Regions from separate parts of the Reyranella humidisoli genome, predicted to be linked through region 2. Evidence: predicted binding sites of a transcription regulator. Region 2 holds the regulator's gene; the other holds the start of a gene.
What was found. Region 2 encodes PhoB, which activates phosphate uptake and scavenging genes when phosphate is short. Its sites were predicted from a motif close to TGTCATNNANCTGTCAT; they were not measured.

Region 1 (7,766 bases), 140 kb from region 2:
TCTCGGTGCGGAAGTCCTCGCGCCGGTCGGACCAGCGGATTCCGCCGCGCGCGACGCGTCCGCCGCGCAGGTGGATGCCCTCCATGCGCGGGCTGTAGACGAAGATCTCGACCAGTGGCCGCGGCGCCGGCAGTTCGTCGATCGCACGGCTGTCGATCTTGAAGGAGATCCAGTCCTTCGTGCCGCCCGACTGCCAGTAATTGGTGCGCAGCGTGCAGAGCACGGCATTGTGGAAGCGCCGCAGGATGCGGTCCTCGTCGAGCGTGCCGACCGCTTCGAGCGCGGTCGCGAACTCCGTCTCGATCGCGGCGATCCTGTTGCCGCGGTCATCGGCAGCGGCATCGCCCAGCGACGGATCGAAACGCGCCCTGAAGAGGTCGACCACCAGGCGCGCCACCTTCGGGTAGGCGGCGAGCGCACGCTCCATATATTCCTGGCTGAACGGGATGCCGGCCTGTCGCAGATACTTCGCATAGGCGCGCACGATGGCGACCTCGCGCCAGGCCAGTCCGGCGCCGAGCACGAGCCTGTTCAGCCCGTCGTTTTCGAGCGTGCCCGCGCGCAGCTTCTCGATCGCCTCGACGAAGCGCGGTCCTGCGGCGTCGAGATCGACGGGCGACTTGTCCGCGGTTTCCACGCGCAGCACCTGCATGGCCACGCCATGGCTCTGATCGTCGCCGCCCTCCTTGCGCAGCAGGAACGGCGCCTCGCTGATGACGCGCAGGCCGAGGTTTTCGGCGAGCGGCAGGATGTCGGACAGCGCGATCGGCTTGCGCGGATGGAACAGGCGGAGCGCAAAGCGATGTGCCGGCATGCCGCTCCGTCGCCCGACCTGCACGCCGAACCCGGCGCCGTCCACGATCGTCTGCAGCAACTCGATGTCGATGAGAGCCTGTGCCGCGTCGAAGGTCTCCCGATAGACGGCGGGAAACCAGTCGCGCCAGCGACGGGCGGCGGCACGGCCCTCGGCTTCGCCGAATTTGGCCTGAAGGGCGGCGCGCAACCGGTCGTTCCACGAGGTCGCCGCGTCCATCAACGCGCGTTCGAGCTCGACGAGATCGGGGCCCGCCTGCTCCGGCGCGTGGAGCTTCAGCGTATAGAGCGACTGGACCAGCGCGGAATTGCTGCCGACCGAGGAGGCGACAGAAGTGACGTGGCCGTTCCAGGTCTTCTCGAGGATGGCGGCGAAGCGGGCCGAGAGCGTCTCGTCGAAGCGCTCGCGCGGCACGAAGACCAGCGCGGTGGCGAAGCGGCCGACCGTGTCCAGGCGCGAGAACAGCGCGACGCGCCGTCTTTCCTGAAGCTGCAGGATGCCGAGCACATGGTCGTAGAGCGTATTCTCGTCGACCTGGAACAGCTCGTCTCGCGGATAGGCATCGAGGATCGCCAGCAGCGTCTTGCCGTCATGTCCGTGGCGATCGAAGCCCGACCGTCGCAACAGGCTCTCGATCCGGCCGCGCAGCAGCGGCACGTCGTGAACCGGCGCGTGATAGGCCGCGGAGGTGAAGAGGCCGACCAGCCGGTGTTCGCCGGTGACGCGACCGTCGGCGTCGCAGGTCTTCACGATCACGCAATCCATCGCGCCGCTGCGATGGACCAGCGATTGCCGGTCGGTCTTCACGACCAGGATGTTGTGCGGTCCACGCGCGAAGCGGGCCATCGCCTCGCCGCTGCCGACGCCGGGCTCGAACAGGCGCACCTCGTCGCGGCGCAGGATGCCCAGCGCCGATCCCGGCACGATCTCGTAGCGCAGGCCGGCGGGCTGGCTCGCATCCTCGACATAGCGGTAGCGGCGATGACCGAGGAAGGTGAAATGGTTGGCCTCGAGCCAGCGCAGGAAATCCTCGTACTCGGCCAGGTTCGGCGCGTGGCCGGGCGCGAGGTCGAGGATGGCGTCGAGGCAGGCGCGGCGCATCGCACGCCAGTCGTCGACCGCGACGCGCACCTCGGCCAGCACGCGGGTCAGCGCCGCGGCGATCTCGTCCAGCAGCACCGGATCGGTCTGGCGATCGATCTCGATGTGCATCATCGATTCGGCGCGCGCGCGTTCGCCGGTTTCGAGCGCGATGCCCACCAGGTCGCCGTCGAGATCGCGTCGCGCCGCCAACACCGGATGAGCGAGCAGGTGGACGGAAATCTCCCGGCGATTGAATTCGTTGGTGATCGAATCGACCAGAAACGGCATGTCGTCGTTCACGATCTGCACGATCGTGTGACGGCTCTCGAAGCCGTGGTCGTCGAGTGCCGGATTGAAGATCCTTATCTTGGCGACGCCGGGCAGGCGGCGGCGCGCGAACGACAGGAGCGAGACCGCCGCCGCGGCCCGCTGCTCTACCGGCGCGGCCGCCAGATCCTTGTCGGATACGCGGCTGAACAGGCGGCGTGCGAATTGTGCGGCTTCCTCGCCGCCGGGCTGAAGGGCGGCGGCGCAGATGGCGTCCAGCCCATAGACACGCGGCGTCGACGAATTGGCCATATTTTGTGCATTCCTCGCGAATCCGGGACGGATGTTACGCCTGACCATGACATTCTGACGACGGAGTCTTGGCGAAGCCGAGAATGCCCACCGAATCGCGGCTTTGGCGAGGTGGTCCCGCGCGGGCGAGCCGATTCGCTGCGGTTTCTGTCCTGGGCCCACGGAATCCGCGGGGAAGCGCGTTTTGTTCTCATGCTATGCTGCACATGCGAAGGTGAAAAACAGGTGCTTGAAACAGAATTTCAAACCGATTTTTCGCCCGATCTTTCAAGAGGTTAACCAACCATTCTTGAGATTCACATACGGGGAATAAATTTCGCAATGACAGGGTCGGCGCCACGCGTACTATCTATGGATAGTGGGGAGAGACGAACCGCTCCCTACATCTAGGTGTCTTCCACAGAGTGTTCTATCCACAACTGTGGACAAAAAGAAAAAGGGGACCGCAAGTGTTTGATGTCGTTCAAGTTCGAAGCGGTGCGCGGGTTGTTACCGATTCATCGCGGGATGCCCGCCTGACCGTTTTCGGCAAGGCCACACTGAACGACCGGTATCTGCTGCCGGGCGAAAACTACCAGGACATGTTTGCGCGAGTCGCCTCGGCCTATGCCGACGACGACGCCCATGCCCAGCGTCTCTACGACTACATCAGCAATCTCTGGTTCATGCCGGCCACGCCCGTGCTGAGCAACGGCGGAACCAGCCGCGGCCTGCCGATCTCGTGCTTCCTCAACGAGGCGAATGACAGCCTCGAGGGCATCGTCGGGCTGTGGAACGAGAACGTGTGGCTGGCGTCGCGCGGCGGCGGAATCGGCTCCTACTGGGGCAATCTCCGTTCGATCGGCGAAAAGGTCGGCATGAACGGCAAGACCTCGGGTGTGGTCCCGTTCATCCGCGTGATGGACTCGCTCACGCTCGCAATCAGCCAGGGCTCGCTGCGCCGCGGATCGGCCGCCGTCTACCTCCCGGTGAACCATCCCGAGATCGAGGAGTTCATCGAGATCCGCCGCCCGACCGGCGGCGACCCCAACCGCAAGGCGCTGAACCTGCATCACGGCCTGCTGATCTCCGACGCCTTCATGCGCGCGGTGGAGAACGACGAGGAGTGGGCGCTGGTCAGCCCGAAGGACGGCGCCGTCCAGCGCACTGTCTCGGCGCGCGCTCTGTGGATCCGCATCCTGACGGCCCGCGTCGAGACCGGCGAGCCGTACCTCGTGTTCGTCGATCACGTGAACAACGCCCGGCCCGAGCACCACAAGCTCGCCGGCCTCGAGGTCAAGACCTCGAACCTGTGCAGCGAGATCACGCTGCCCACCGGCATCGACCATCACGGCAAGCAGCGCACTGCCGTCTGCTGCCTGTCGTCGCTCAACCTCGAGACCTATCTCGAGTGGCACGAGCATCCGCACTTCATCGAAGACGTGATGCGCTTCCTCGACAACGTGCTGCAGGGCTTCATCGACACCGCCGGCTCCGACTTCGCGCGCGCGACCTATGCCGCGATGCGCGAGCGTTCGGTCGGCCTCGGCGTGATGGGTTTCCACTCCTTCCTGCAGGCCAACGGCATCCCGCTCGAATCGGTGATGGCCAAGGTGTGGAACAAGAAGATGTTCAAGCACATCCGCGCCCATTGCGACGAGGCGTCGATGACGCTCGGCAAGGAGCGCGGCGCGTGCCCGGATGCCGCCGACTTCGGCTTCCAGGACCGCTTCTCCAACAAGCTCGCGATCGCGCCGACCGCGTCGATCTCGATCATCTGTGGCGGCGCCTCGCCCGGCATCGAGCCGTCGGCGGCCAACGTCTACAACCACAAGACCCTCTCGGGCTCCTTCGTGGTGCGCAACCCGTACCTCGAGAAGGTTCTGGCCCAGAAGGGCAAGAACGACGAGGACACCTGGACGGCGATCATGACCGACCAGGGTTCGGTGCGTAATCTCGACTGCCTCGACGATCACGAGAAGGCGGTGTTCAAGACCGCGTTCGAGATCGACCAGCGCTGGCTGGTCGAGCATGCCGCCGACCGCACGCCCTATATCTGCCAGAGCCAGTCGCTGAACATCTTCCTGCCGGCCGACGTGCACAAGCGCGACCTGCACCAGATCCACATGATGGCGTGGAAGCGCGGCGTGAAGAGCCTCTACTACTGCCGCTCCCTTTCCATCCAGCGCGCCGAGAGCGTCGCGGGCGAAGCCCTCGCCGCACCGCTCGGCGACCATGCCCTTACGGCGCCCAAGACCGATGCTCCCTCTCCTCTGTTCCCCGGAACGCCGCCGGCACAGAGCAATGACTACGAAGAATGTCTTAGCTGCCAGTAAACGAGCGTTGTCCCCCTGTCGCGTTCCCGGCGTTCGGGACCGCGGCAGGGGATTTTAATTTCAAGCGACCCCATTCATTCGCCCGACATATTGGACGCCCGCGCCATGTCACTCCTCGACGCCAAGCCGATCTACAAGCCGTTCCACTATCCCTGGGCCTACGACGCCTGGCTGACGCAGCAGCGCATCCACTGGCTGCCCGAGGAAGTGCCGCTGGCCGACGACGTGAAGGACTGGCGCAACAAGCTGACCGACAGCGAACGTCACCTGCTGACGCAGATCTTCCGCTTCTTCACCCAGGCCGACGTCGAGGTGAACAACTGCTACATGCGGCACTACAGCCGCGTCTTCAAGCCGACCGAAGTGCAGATGATGCTGGCCGCCTTCTCGGCGATGGAGACGGTGCACGTCGCCGCCTACAGCCACCTGCTCGACACGATCGGCATGCCCGAGACCGAGTACTCCGTCTTCCTCACCGTCAAGGAGATGAAGGACAAGTACGACTATATGCAGGGCTTCAACGTCGACTCGAAGGCCGACATCGCCAAGACGCTGGCCGTGTTCGGCGCTTTCACCGAGGGCCTGCAGCTGTTCGCCAGCTTCGCGATGCTGATGAACTTCCCGCGCTTCAACAAGATGAAGGGCATGGGCCAGATCGTGACCTGGTCGGTGCGCGACGAGACGCTGCACTGCAATTCGATGGTCAAGCTGTTCCGGACCTTCATCCAGGAGAACCCCGAGATCTGGACCGAGGAGCTGCAGCGCGAGATCTACGTCGCCTGCTCGACCATCGTCGACCACGAGGACGCCTTCATCGACCTCGCCTTCGAACTGGGCGGCATCGAGGGCATGACCGCCGTCGACGTGAAGCGCTACATCCGCTACATCGCCGACCGCCGCCTGACCCAGCTCAGCCTCCAGCCCATCTATCGCGCGGATGCCAAGAATCCGCTGCCGTGGATGGACCAGATGCTCAACGCCATCGAGCACACCAACTTCTTCGAGAACCGCTCGACCGAATACTCGAAGGCTTCGACGCGCGGCACCTGGGACGAGGCGTTCAGCTAGCGCCTGGATGTGATCACTGACCTACCCATTCGGGTGGGGGTTGTCGTCGCCATGCGCGACGGAGGGGCCATGACCCCATCGCCCTCGAAGACGAGGGCACTTCCCCTTTGCGGGCTCCGCAAAGGGGAAGGAACCGAAGTGATCCTTCAACGGCCGCCTGAAAGACAACAGGCCGCCCCCGCGCGGCTCAGCCTTCGCCGAAGGTCCGCTTGTAGGTCCTGGTCATCACCTCGTCGAAGCGCGAGCCGGGAACGAAGTCGGACATCTCGTCCGGCCGCGTGAGACCGGGGAGCTGGCGCGCGCAGTCCGAAGGCTCGCCGAGCACCTGCGTGATCGGATAGAGCGCCGACCAGGCGGGGACGCCCTCGTAGTCTTCCTCTTCGTCGGCGACATGCTTGTCGCGGATCTTGCCCGAGGCCGTCTCGATCTCCATGCCGATCATGGTCGTGGCCTTGAACTCCTGCTTGTTCGGCTGGCGAATGAGCTTGGAGCGGCCGGGATAGATGCGGTCGATGAAGCGGTCCATCAGCTTCAGCTTCTCGTCCGGATCGTCGATCACATGCGCCTTACCGAAGGCCATGACGGCACGGTAGTTCACCGAATGATGGAAGCCCGAGCGCGCCATCACCAGCGAGTCGAGATGCGTGACCGTGAGGCAGACGTCGACGCCTTCCTTCTGGCTGCGGATCATGCGGCTGGCCGACGAGCCGTGCCAGTAGAGGTGACTGCCCTCGCGCCAGAAGCCGGTTGGCGTGCAGTAGGGGCGGCCGTCGATCACGTAGGCGATGTGGCAGACCAGGGCGGCATCCAGAATCGCATGGATGCTCTCCTTGTCGTAGCGGCCACGATCGTGGACGCGCTTCACCTTGTTCACGTTGGTGACGGGGTAGCTGTCGGGAGGATTGACCGAATCGGGAGGGCTCATGGCTTGACCTTTGGCGCACCGGGAAGGGGGTTGCTTGCCGGAAGACCATCGTCGGGATACGGATCAGGTGAAAGAGCCAGTTTGGCGGAAAGAGACTGGACCAGTTGAACCCCCGACCGACGTCCCGTTCCCGGCGTGCTCCGCCGCTCGGCCTTGCGCTCGATCCGACGTCGGCCGAGCCGCTGCATCGCCAGATCGGCGAGCAGATGCGGCGCGCGATCCTCGATGGACGGTTGAAACCCGGAACGCGGCTGCCCTCGTCGCGCCTGATGGCCCAGGACCTCGACTGCGCGCGCGGCACGGTGGTGCTGGCCTTCGATCAGCTCGTCGCCGAGGGCTATGTCGTGAGCCAGGCCGGCTCGGCCATGTCGGTCGCGGCCGACCTGCCCGACGAGATGCTGACCGTGCCGCGGTCCGGCACGCCACCGCAGGGCAAGACTGTCGCCAGGCCCGCCGTGGCGCGTCGGGCGCGGGCCCTGCTGGCGGAGAGTCCAGCGCCCGTTTCCGCCGGGCCGCCTCTGGCCTTTCCCACCGGACAGCCGGATCGCGAGGCGTTTCCCTTCGCGCTGTGGGCCAAGCTGCTGGAGCGCGAGTGGCGGCGGCCCGGCGTCGAGGCTGCGAGCGCCGTCCATCCGTTCGGCCATACCGGTCTGCGCGAGGCGATTGCGGCCTATCTTGGCGTGGCGCGCGGCTTCACCTGCGATCCGGGCTCGGTCGTCGTTACGACGGGCATCCGTCACGGGCTCGCGCTGTTCGCGGAAGTCGTGCTCGATGCCGGCGACACCGCCTGGGTCGAGGAGCCGGGCTTCATCGGCGTGCGCGACGCGCTGGCGACGTCGGGCGTGCGCGCCGCGCCGGTCGCCATCGACGGATCGGGCTTCTCGCTGGAGACGGCGCTGGCCCAGGTCCCCGAAGCGCGCCTGGCTGTCGTGGCGCCGGCCCATCACTTTCCGCTCGGGACCGTGCTCAGCCTGCAGCGGCG
Region 2 (7,766 bases):
TCCCCGGCCGCGGCCTACGCCATCGACATTTCCGGCGCCGGCGCGACCTTCCCCTACCCGATCTATGCCAAGTGGGCCGATACCTACAAGAAGGAGACCGGCAACGGTCTCAACTACCAGTCGATCGGCTCGGGCGGCGGCATCAAGCAGATCAAGGCCAAGACCGTGACGTTCGGCGCCACCGATGCGCCGCTCACGGGCAAGGACCTCGAAGAGTCGGGTCTCGTGCAGTTCCCGATGGTGATGGGTTCCGTGACGCCCGTCGTCAATCTCGAAGGCATCAAGCCCGGCGAACTGACGCTCGACGGGCCGACGCTGGCCCAGATCTACCTCGGCCAGATCAAGAGCTGGGACGATGCGGCGATCGCCAAGCTCAATCCCAACGTCAAGCTGCCGAAGCAGGCCATCGTGCCGGTGCGTCGCTCGGACGGATCGGGCACGACCTACAACTTCGCCTACTACCTGGCCGAGGTGAGCCCGGACTGGAAGACGAAGGTCGGCGTCAGCACGGCACTGCAGTGGCCGGTGGGCATCGGCGCCAAGGGCAATGAAGGCGTCGCCGGCAACGTGGCGCAGACCAAGGGCTCGATCGGCTATGTCGAGTACGCCTACGCCAAAGAAAACAAGATGACCTTCACCAAGATGATCAACAAGGCGGGCAAGGCGGTCGCTCCGGGCTCGGACACGGTGCAGGCCGCCGCGGCGAGCGCCGACTGGAACTCCAAGCCGGGCTTCGGCGTGATCCTGGCCAACCAGCCCGGCGACAAGTCCTGGCCGATGGCGGCCGCGACCTGGATCCTGATGTACAAGAAGCCGGAGAAGATGGCGGAGTCGGCCGAGGCGCTGAAGTTCTTCGCCTGGGCCTACACCAAGGGCGACGCCATGGCGGACTCGCTCGACTACGTGCCGATGCCCCAGAACGTCGTCAACGACATCATGAAGATGTGGGCGGCGGAAATCAAAGACGCCAGCGGCAAGCCGCTGTACTCGCCGACGAACTAGATGGTGACGGGGCGGGTGGCGACACCCGCCCCTCTTTCTTGGGGGGCTTATGGCTTCGGGGGAGCGCGACGTGAGTGAGGTTGCATTGAAGGGCGCAAGCGCGCCGGCGGCGGCATCCGCCTCGCGGGCGGCGGTGCTCCGACGCCTGAGATTGACCGACACGATATTCCACGGGCTGACGCGCGGCGCTTCGCTGGCGGTGCTCGCCCTGCTGAGCGGCGTCATCATCGCCCTCGTCATCGGCGCGGCTCCGGCGCTCAGCACGTTCGGCTTCGGCTTCCTGTTCGACGAATCGTGGAACCCGGTGACCGAGCGGTTCGGCGCCCTGGCGCCGATTTTCGGTACCCTGGTCACGTCCTTCATCGCCATGCTGATCGCGGTGCCGGTCGGCCTGATGGTCGCCTTCTTCCTGACCGAGCTCTGCCCCAAGGTGCTGCGCCGCCCGATCGGCATCGCCATCGAGCTGCTGGCCGGCATACCCAGCATCATCTACGGCATCTGGGGCCTGTTCGTCTTCGCGCCGTTCATGCAGGAGCACGTGCAGCCGCTGTTCATCAATACCTTCGCCAATGTGCCCGTCCTGTCGACGATCTTCGCGGGCCCGCCCTACGGCATCGGCATGTTCACCGCCGGGCTCATCCTGGCGATCATGGTGCTGCCCTTCGTGACCTCGATCTCGCGCGACGTGTTCGACGCGGTGCCGCCGGTTCTCAAGGAAGCCGCCTACGGCGTCGGCTGCACGACCTGGGAAGTGTTCCGCTACGTCGTCCTGCCCTTCACGCGGGTCGGCGTCATCGGCGGCTTCATGCTGGGACTCGGTCGCGCGCTGGGCGAGACGATGGCTGTCACCTTCGTGATCGGCAACGCCCATCACATCTCGGCCTCGTTGTTCGCGCCCGGCACGACGATCTCGGCCTCGATCGCCAACGAATTCACCGAGGCGGTGGGCGACCTCTACACATCGTCGCTGGTCGCGCTCGGCCTCATCCTCTTCTTCATCACCTTCTGTGTGTTGGCGATGGCGCGCTACATGCTGATGCGCCTGCAGCGGCAGGGAGGGAAGTAAGACAATGGCTACTATTGCCTCCAAGACAGCCGCCCTGGACAGTCCGCTCTACGCGGGCCGCCGCCGCCGCAACGCCATCGCCAAGGGCCTGGCTTTCGCCGCCACGATCTTCGGACTGGGCTGGCTGGTCCTGATCCTGGGCATTCTGGTCTACAAGGGCATCGGCGGTCTCTCGCTCGCCGTATTCACCGAAAACACGCCGCCTCCTGGGGCCGCGGGCGGTCTGCTCAATGCGATCATGGGCAGCATCGTGATGACCGTCCTGGGGGTGATAATCGGCACGCCGATCGGCGTCCTCGCCGGTACCTACCTCGCGGAGTACGGCCGTCACGACAAGCTCTCGAGCGTCGTGCGCTTCATCAACGACATCCTGCTCAGCGCGCCGTCGATCGTGATCGGCCTGTTCGTCTACGAGATCATGGTGGCGCCGATGGGTCACTTCTCGGGATGGGCCGGCGCCGTCGCCCTGGCGGTCATCGTGATCCCCGTCGTCGTCCGAACGACCGAGGACATGCTGACCCTGGTACCCGACACGCTGCGTGAGGCGGCTGCCTCGATCGGCCTGCCGCGCGCCCACATGATCGTCCGCATCGCCTATCGCGCGGCGCAGGCGGGCATCGTCACCGGCATCCTGCTGGCCATCGCCCGCATCAGCGGCGAGACGGCACCGCTGCTGTTCACCGCCCTGAACAACCAGTTCTTCAGCATGAACATGAATGCGCCGATGCCCAGCCTGCCGGTGGTCATCTTCCAGTTCGCCCTTTCGCCCTACGCCGAATGGCAGAAGCTCGCCTGGACCGGCGCGCTCCTGATCACCGTCACCGTCCTGGGTCTCAGCATCCTGGCCCGTTCGCTCACCTCCGCGAGGAAATCCTGATGTCCATGCAATCCACGGAAACGCCCAGCGTCGCCGTTCCTGTCGCGACGCACGCGAAGCTCGACGTCTCCAAGCTTACGTCCAAGATCTCGATCAAGAACCTCGAGTTTTTCTACGGCGACAGTCGGGCGCTCAAGGGCATCACCATGTCGCTCTACGCCAACAAGGCGACGGCGTTCATCGGGCCCTCGGGCTGCGGCAAGTCGACCCTGCTGCGCGTCCTGAACCGCATGTACGACCTCTATCCCGGCCAGCGCGCCACCGGCGACGTGATGTTCGACGGCGACAACCTGCTGCGCGACGATCAGGACATCAACCTGCTGCGCGCGCGCATCGGCATGGTGTTCCAGAAGCCGACGCCGTTCCCGATGACGATCTACGAGAACATCGCCTTCGGCATCCGGCTCTACGAGAACTTGCCCAAGTCGGAACTGGACGGCCGGGTCGAGCAGGCCCTGCGCCGCGGCGCGCTGTGGGACGAGGTCAAGGACAAGCTGGGCGCCAGCGGCCTCAGCCTGTCGGGGGGCCAGCAGCAGCGCCTCTGCATCGCCCGCACCGTGGCGGTGAAGCCCGAGGTCATCCTGTTCGACGAGCCGTGCTCGGCGCTCGATCCGATCTCGACGGCGAAGATCGAGGAGCTGATCGACGAGCTGAAGAAGGACTACACGATCGTCATCGTCACCCACAACATGCAGCAGGCGGCGCGCGTCTCCGACTTCACCGCCTTCATGTATCTCGGCGAGCTGGTCGAGTTCGGCGCGACGGCGACGCTCTTCACCACGCCCAGCGACAAGCGCACCCAGGCCTACATCACCGGCCGGTTCGGCTGAGCCGGCACGACGAAGAAAAGAAGGGACAGACCATGCCCGAACATACCCTGAAGCGGTTCGACGAGGAGCTGGAGCGGCTGAGCGCCACGATCAGCGAGATGGGCGGCCTGGCGGAAAGCCAGCTCGCACGGTCGCTGGCGGCCCTGCGCGAACGCGATACCGAGGCGGCCGAGAAGGTGATTGTCGACGATGCCCGCGTCGACGCGCTCGACGAGGCGGTCCAGGAGCAGACCGTGCGTCTGCTGGCACTGCGTCAGCCGATGGCGGTCGACCTGCGCGTCATCCTGTCGTCGATCAAGATCGCGGCGGCGCTCGAGCGCATCGCCGACTATGCCAAGAACACCGCCAAGCGCAGCATCGTGCTCAGCCAGACGACGCCGCCGGCTGCGGCGGTGACCGGCATCGAGCGGCTCGGCCGGCTGGTGCGCGCCGCACTCAAGGACGTGCTCGATGCGTTCGCGCACGGCGACGTGGCCAAGGCCCGTGACGTGTGGGAACGCGACGAGGAGATCGACCAGGTCTACACCGGCTTGTTCCGCGAGCTGCTGACTTACATGATGGAGGATCCGCGCACGATCACCGCCTGCACGCACCTCATGTTCATGGCCAAGAACATCGAGCGCGCCGGCGACCATGTCACCAACATCGCCGAACTGGTGAGCTTCCGCTCCACCGGCCATGGGTTCGACGAGGCCCGGCCGAAGGGAAGTGCTGCGATCTACGCTACGCCGGACGCCCCGGCGGGGACCGCGCCGTGAGCATGACCGCCACCAGCCCCTCGCGCCGCGACGCGCAAACCTCGTCGATGAAGCCGCACGTGCTCATCGTCGAGGACGAGACGGCCCTAGTCGAGCTGCTGCGCTATAATCTCGAACAATCTGGCTTCAAGGTCGCCGTCGCCTACGATGGCGAAGAAGCGCTGCGCTCCGTCCAGGAGGACGTGCCCGATCTCATCCTGCTCGACTGGATGCTGCCGCTGATGTCGGGCATCGAGGTCTGCCGCCAGCTGCGCCGCCAGACGGCGACCGCCAACGTGCCGATCATCATGCTGACGGCGCGCGGGGAGGAAGGCGATCGCGTGCGCGGCCTCGACGCCGGCGCCGACGACTACGTTCCGAAGCCCTTCTCGCCCACCGAGCTGGTGGCGCGCATCCGCGCCGTGCTGCGGCGCATCCGCCCGGCGCTGGCCGACGAGGCGCTGTCCTATGCCGACATCGTCATGGACCTGGTGGCGCACCGCGTCACGCGCGGCGGCAAGCCGCTGCATCTGGGGCCGACCGAGTTCCGCCTGCTGCGCCATTTCATGGAGCATCCGGGCCGCGTCTTCTCGCGCGAGCAGCTGCTCGATTCGGTGTGGGGCAAGGACGTCTATGTCGAGGCGCGCACCGTCGACGTCCACATCCGACGCCTGCGCATCGCGCTCAACGGCGAGAGCCATGCCGATGTGATCCGTACCGTCCGCGCCGCGGGCTATGCGCTGGACTCCACGCCGGGCTGACGCGCCCGGTTTTCCACACGGTCCTTAACGGTTCTGTAGCGTCCGGCGCCTAGACAGGGTCTGCCCGTTCCGCGCCGGCAACCCCACGCCCCGCATCGGAACGGGCCGGTCCCCCGGCTCGGCCACGATACCCGCAGCCGACTTACTCACCCCTTCTTCCGTCAGGAAGGAGGGGTTTCTTTTTCAAAGTGGCGGCGGACGATCAACGCCAGCACCAGCGCCGGCAGGCCGAGCAGGGCGGTGTAGACGAAGAAGATCGCGTAACCGCCGAACTTATGGGTGGCCGAGAACTCTTCCTGGAGTTTGTCGACGACCCAGCCCGAGGAGCCGCCCAGCAGCTTGCCGGGCAGGGTCATGATCGAGGTGAACAGCGCGTACTGTGTCGCCGTGTAGGCCGTGTTGGTGAGGCCCGACAGGAAGGCGATGAAGATCGAGCCGGACATGCCGCCCACCAGGTTGTCGATGCTGATGGCGACGGTGAGGATCATCAGGTCCGGCTGGCCGACCCAGGCGAGCCACGAGAAGGTGAGGTTGCTCGCCGCGATCAGGAAAACCGCCGGCGCCAGCAGGCGCGCCGCGCCGACGCGGAAGACCAGGGCGCCGCCCAGCAGCGCGCCCAGGATCGTCATGACGAACCCGTAGATCTTGGAGACGTCGGCGATCTGGTCCTTGGTGAATCCCATGTCGATGTAGAACGGGTTCGCCATCACGCCCATGGCGATGTCCGACAGCCGGAACAGGCCGATGAACAGCAGCAGCAGCAGGGCCATCCAGCCGTAACGCGCGAAGAAGTCGACGAACGGGCAGACGATGGCGCCGTAGACGAAGATCAGCGCCTTGCGCGACCAGTCCGGCATCGATCCGAGACCGGCGGCGAAGGAGGCGACCTTGCCTTCGAGTTCGGTCGTGCCGGTGGATGCGCGCCGTTCGGGTTCCGAGATCAGGAGGGTCGTCGCAATGCCGACGAGCCCGAGCGCTGCCATGGTCTGGTAAGCGGCGGTCCACGAGACGAACTGCGCCACATAGAGCGCGCCTGCGCCGGCGGCGAGAACGGCGATGCGATAACCCAGCTGGTAGGTCGCGGCCGTCGCGCCCTGCAGGCTGGCATCCGTCGACTCGATACGGAGGGCGTCGAGGGCGATATCCTGCGTCGCGGATGAAAAAGCGACGACCAGCGCGAACACGACCATCCACCACAGGTCGGTGCGCGGGTCGCAGAAGGCCATGGCGAGCAGGCCGCCGGCGATGCCGGTCTGGGCCAGCAGCATCCAGGAGCGGCGTCGACCGAGCCATCGCGTGAGCAGCGGCAGCGGCACGCGATCGACGACTGGCGACCAGACGAACTTGAAGGAGTAGGTGATGCCGATCCAGCTGATGAAGCCGATCGCGGTACGGCTGATGCCGTACTCGCGCAGCCACGCCGATAGCGTCGAGAAGACCAGCAGGAACGGCAGCCCGGCCGAAAAGCCGAGGAACAGGAACTGGACGACGCGCGGATGGCGGTAGGTCGCCAGCGACTCGCGCCAGCCGCGCGCCTGCGCGTCTGAGTTCATGCCTCCCTCCGACCGTTGGCCATCACAGCTGACAACGGGAGAGGAAGAGAAGGATCCCTCGCTTCGCTCGGGATGACACTTTTGGTCGAACTTGCACGAGGCGCCGATGCCGAAAACAGTGTCATCCCGAGCGAAGTGAGGGATCCTTGAGTCATGTGCATCGCCCTATGTAGATTCGGGGAGGTGCCCGCAGGACGGTTTGGCTCAAAGCAGGCCCTTGAGCGCCTGCTCGGGACGCGCGCCGACATGGGAGATGACCTCGGCGGCGGCGATGCCGCCCAGCCGCGCGCATTCGGCGAGCGGCTTGCCGTGCGTGAAGCCGAACAGGAAACCCGCGGCGTAGAGGTCGCCGGCGCCGGTCGTGTCGACGACCTTCGAAACCGGTGCGGCCGGGACTTCGTAGGTCTCGCTGCCCTTAATCACGACCGAGCCCTTCTCGCTGCGCGTGAGGGCGGCGATTTTCGCCTCCTTGCGCGCTTCAGCGAGCGCTTCCTCGAAGGTCTCGACCTCGTAGAGTGCTTTGATCTCGGCTTCGTTGCCGAACAGGATATCGACCTTGTTGCGGACCAGGTCGCGGAACTCCTCGCGGTAGCGATGGACGCAGAAGGAATCCGAGAGCGTGATCGAGACCTTGCGGCCGGCGGCGCGCGCGGCGTCGAAGGCCTTGAGCACGGCCTGCTTGGCGGCCGGTGCATCCCACAGATAACCCTCGACATAGGTGACCTGCGCCGAGGCCACCAGCTTGGCGTCGATGTCGACGGGGCCGAGGCCCGTGCAGGCGCCGAGATAGGTGTTCATCGTGCGCTGCGCGTCGGGTGTCACCAGGATCAGGCAGCGCGCCGTCGCGGGGCCTTCGGTCGCCGCCGGAGTCGCAAAGGATACGCCGGTCGCCTTGAGGTCGTGGCCGAACACCTTGCCGAGCTGGTCGTTGCGCACCTTG

Region 1: a site for PhoB is predicted at 2,523-2,539, ahead of KQ910_RS06660 (NAD-glutamate dehydrogenase). Genes of this name have one in related genera too.

What each region holds. Positions count from the first base shown of each region.
Region 1 is NZ_JAHOPB010000001.1:1,365,327-1,373,092, forward strand. Features, by position in the region: gene KQ910_RS06660 (NAD-glutamate dehydrogenase) at 1-2,476, opposite strand, end outside; gene KQ910_RS06665 (ribonucleoside-diphosphate reductase subunit alpha) at 2,926-4,791, shown strand; gene KQ910_RS06670 (ribonucleotide-diphosphate reductase subunit beta) at 4,897-5,859, shown strand; gene KQ910_RS06675 (pyridoxamine 5'-phosphate oxidase family protein) at 6,047-6,784, opposite strand; gene pdxR (MocR-like pyridoxine biosynthesis transcription factor PdxR) at 6,889-7,766, shown strand, end outside.
Region 2 is NZ_JAHOPB010000001.1:1,502,726-1,510,491, forward strand. Features, by position in the region: gene pstS (phosphate ABC transporter substrate-binding protein PstS) at 1-1,002, shown strand, start outside; gene pstC (phosphate ABC transporter permease subunit PstC) at 1,052-2,068, shown strand; gene pstA (phosphate ABC transporter permease PstA) at 2,073-2,945, shown strand; gene pstB (phosphate ABC transporter ATP-binding protein PstB) at 2,951-3,775, shown strand; gene phoU (phosphate signaling complex protein PhoU) at 3,808-4,533, shown strand; gene phoB (phosphate regulon transcriptional regulator PhoB) at 4,581-5,273, shown strand; gene KQ910_RS07380 (AmpG family muropeptide MFS transporter) at 5,435-6,826, opposite strand; gene KQ910_RS07385 (adenosine kinase) at 7,031-7,766, opposite strand, start outside.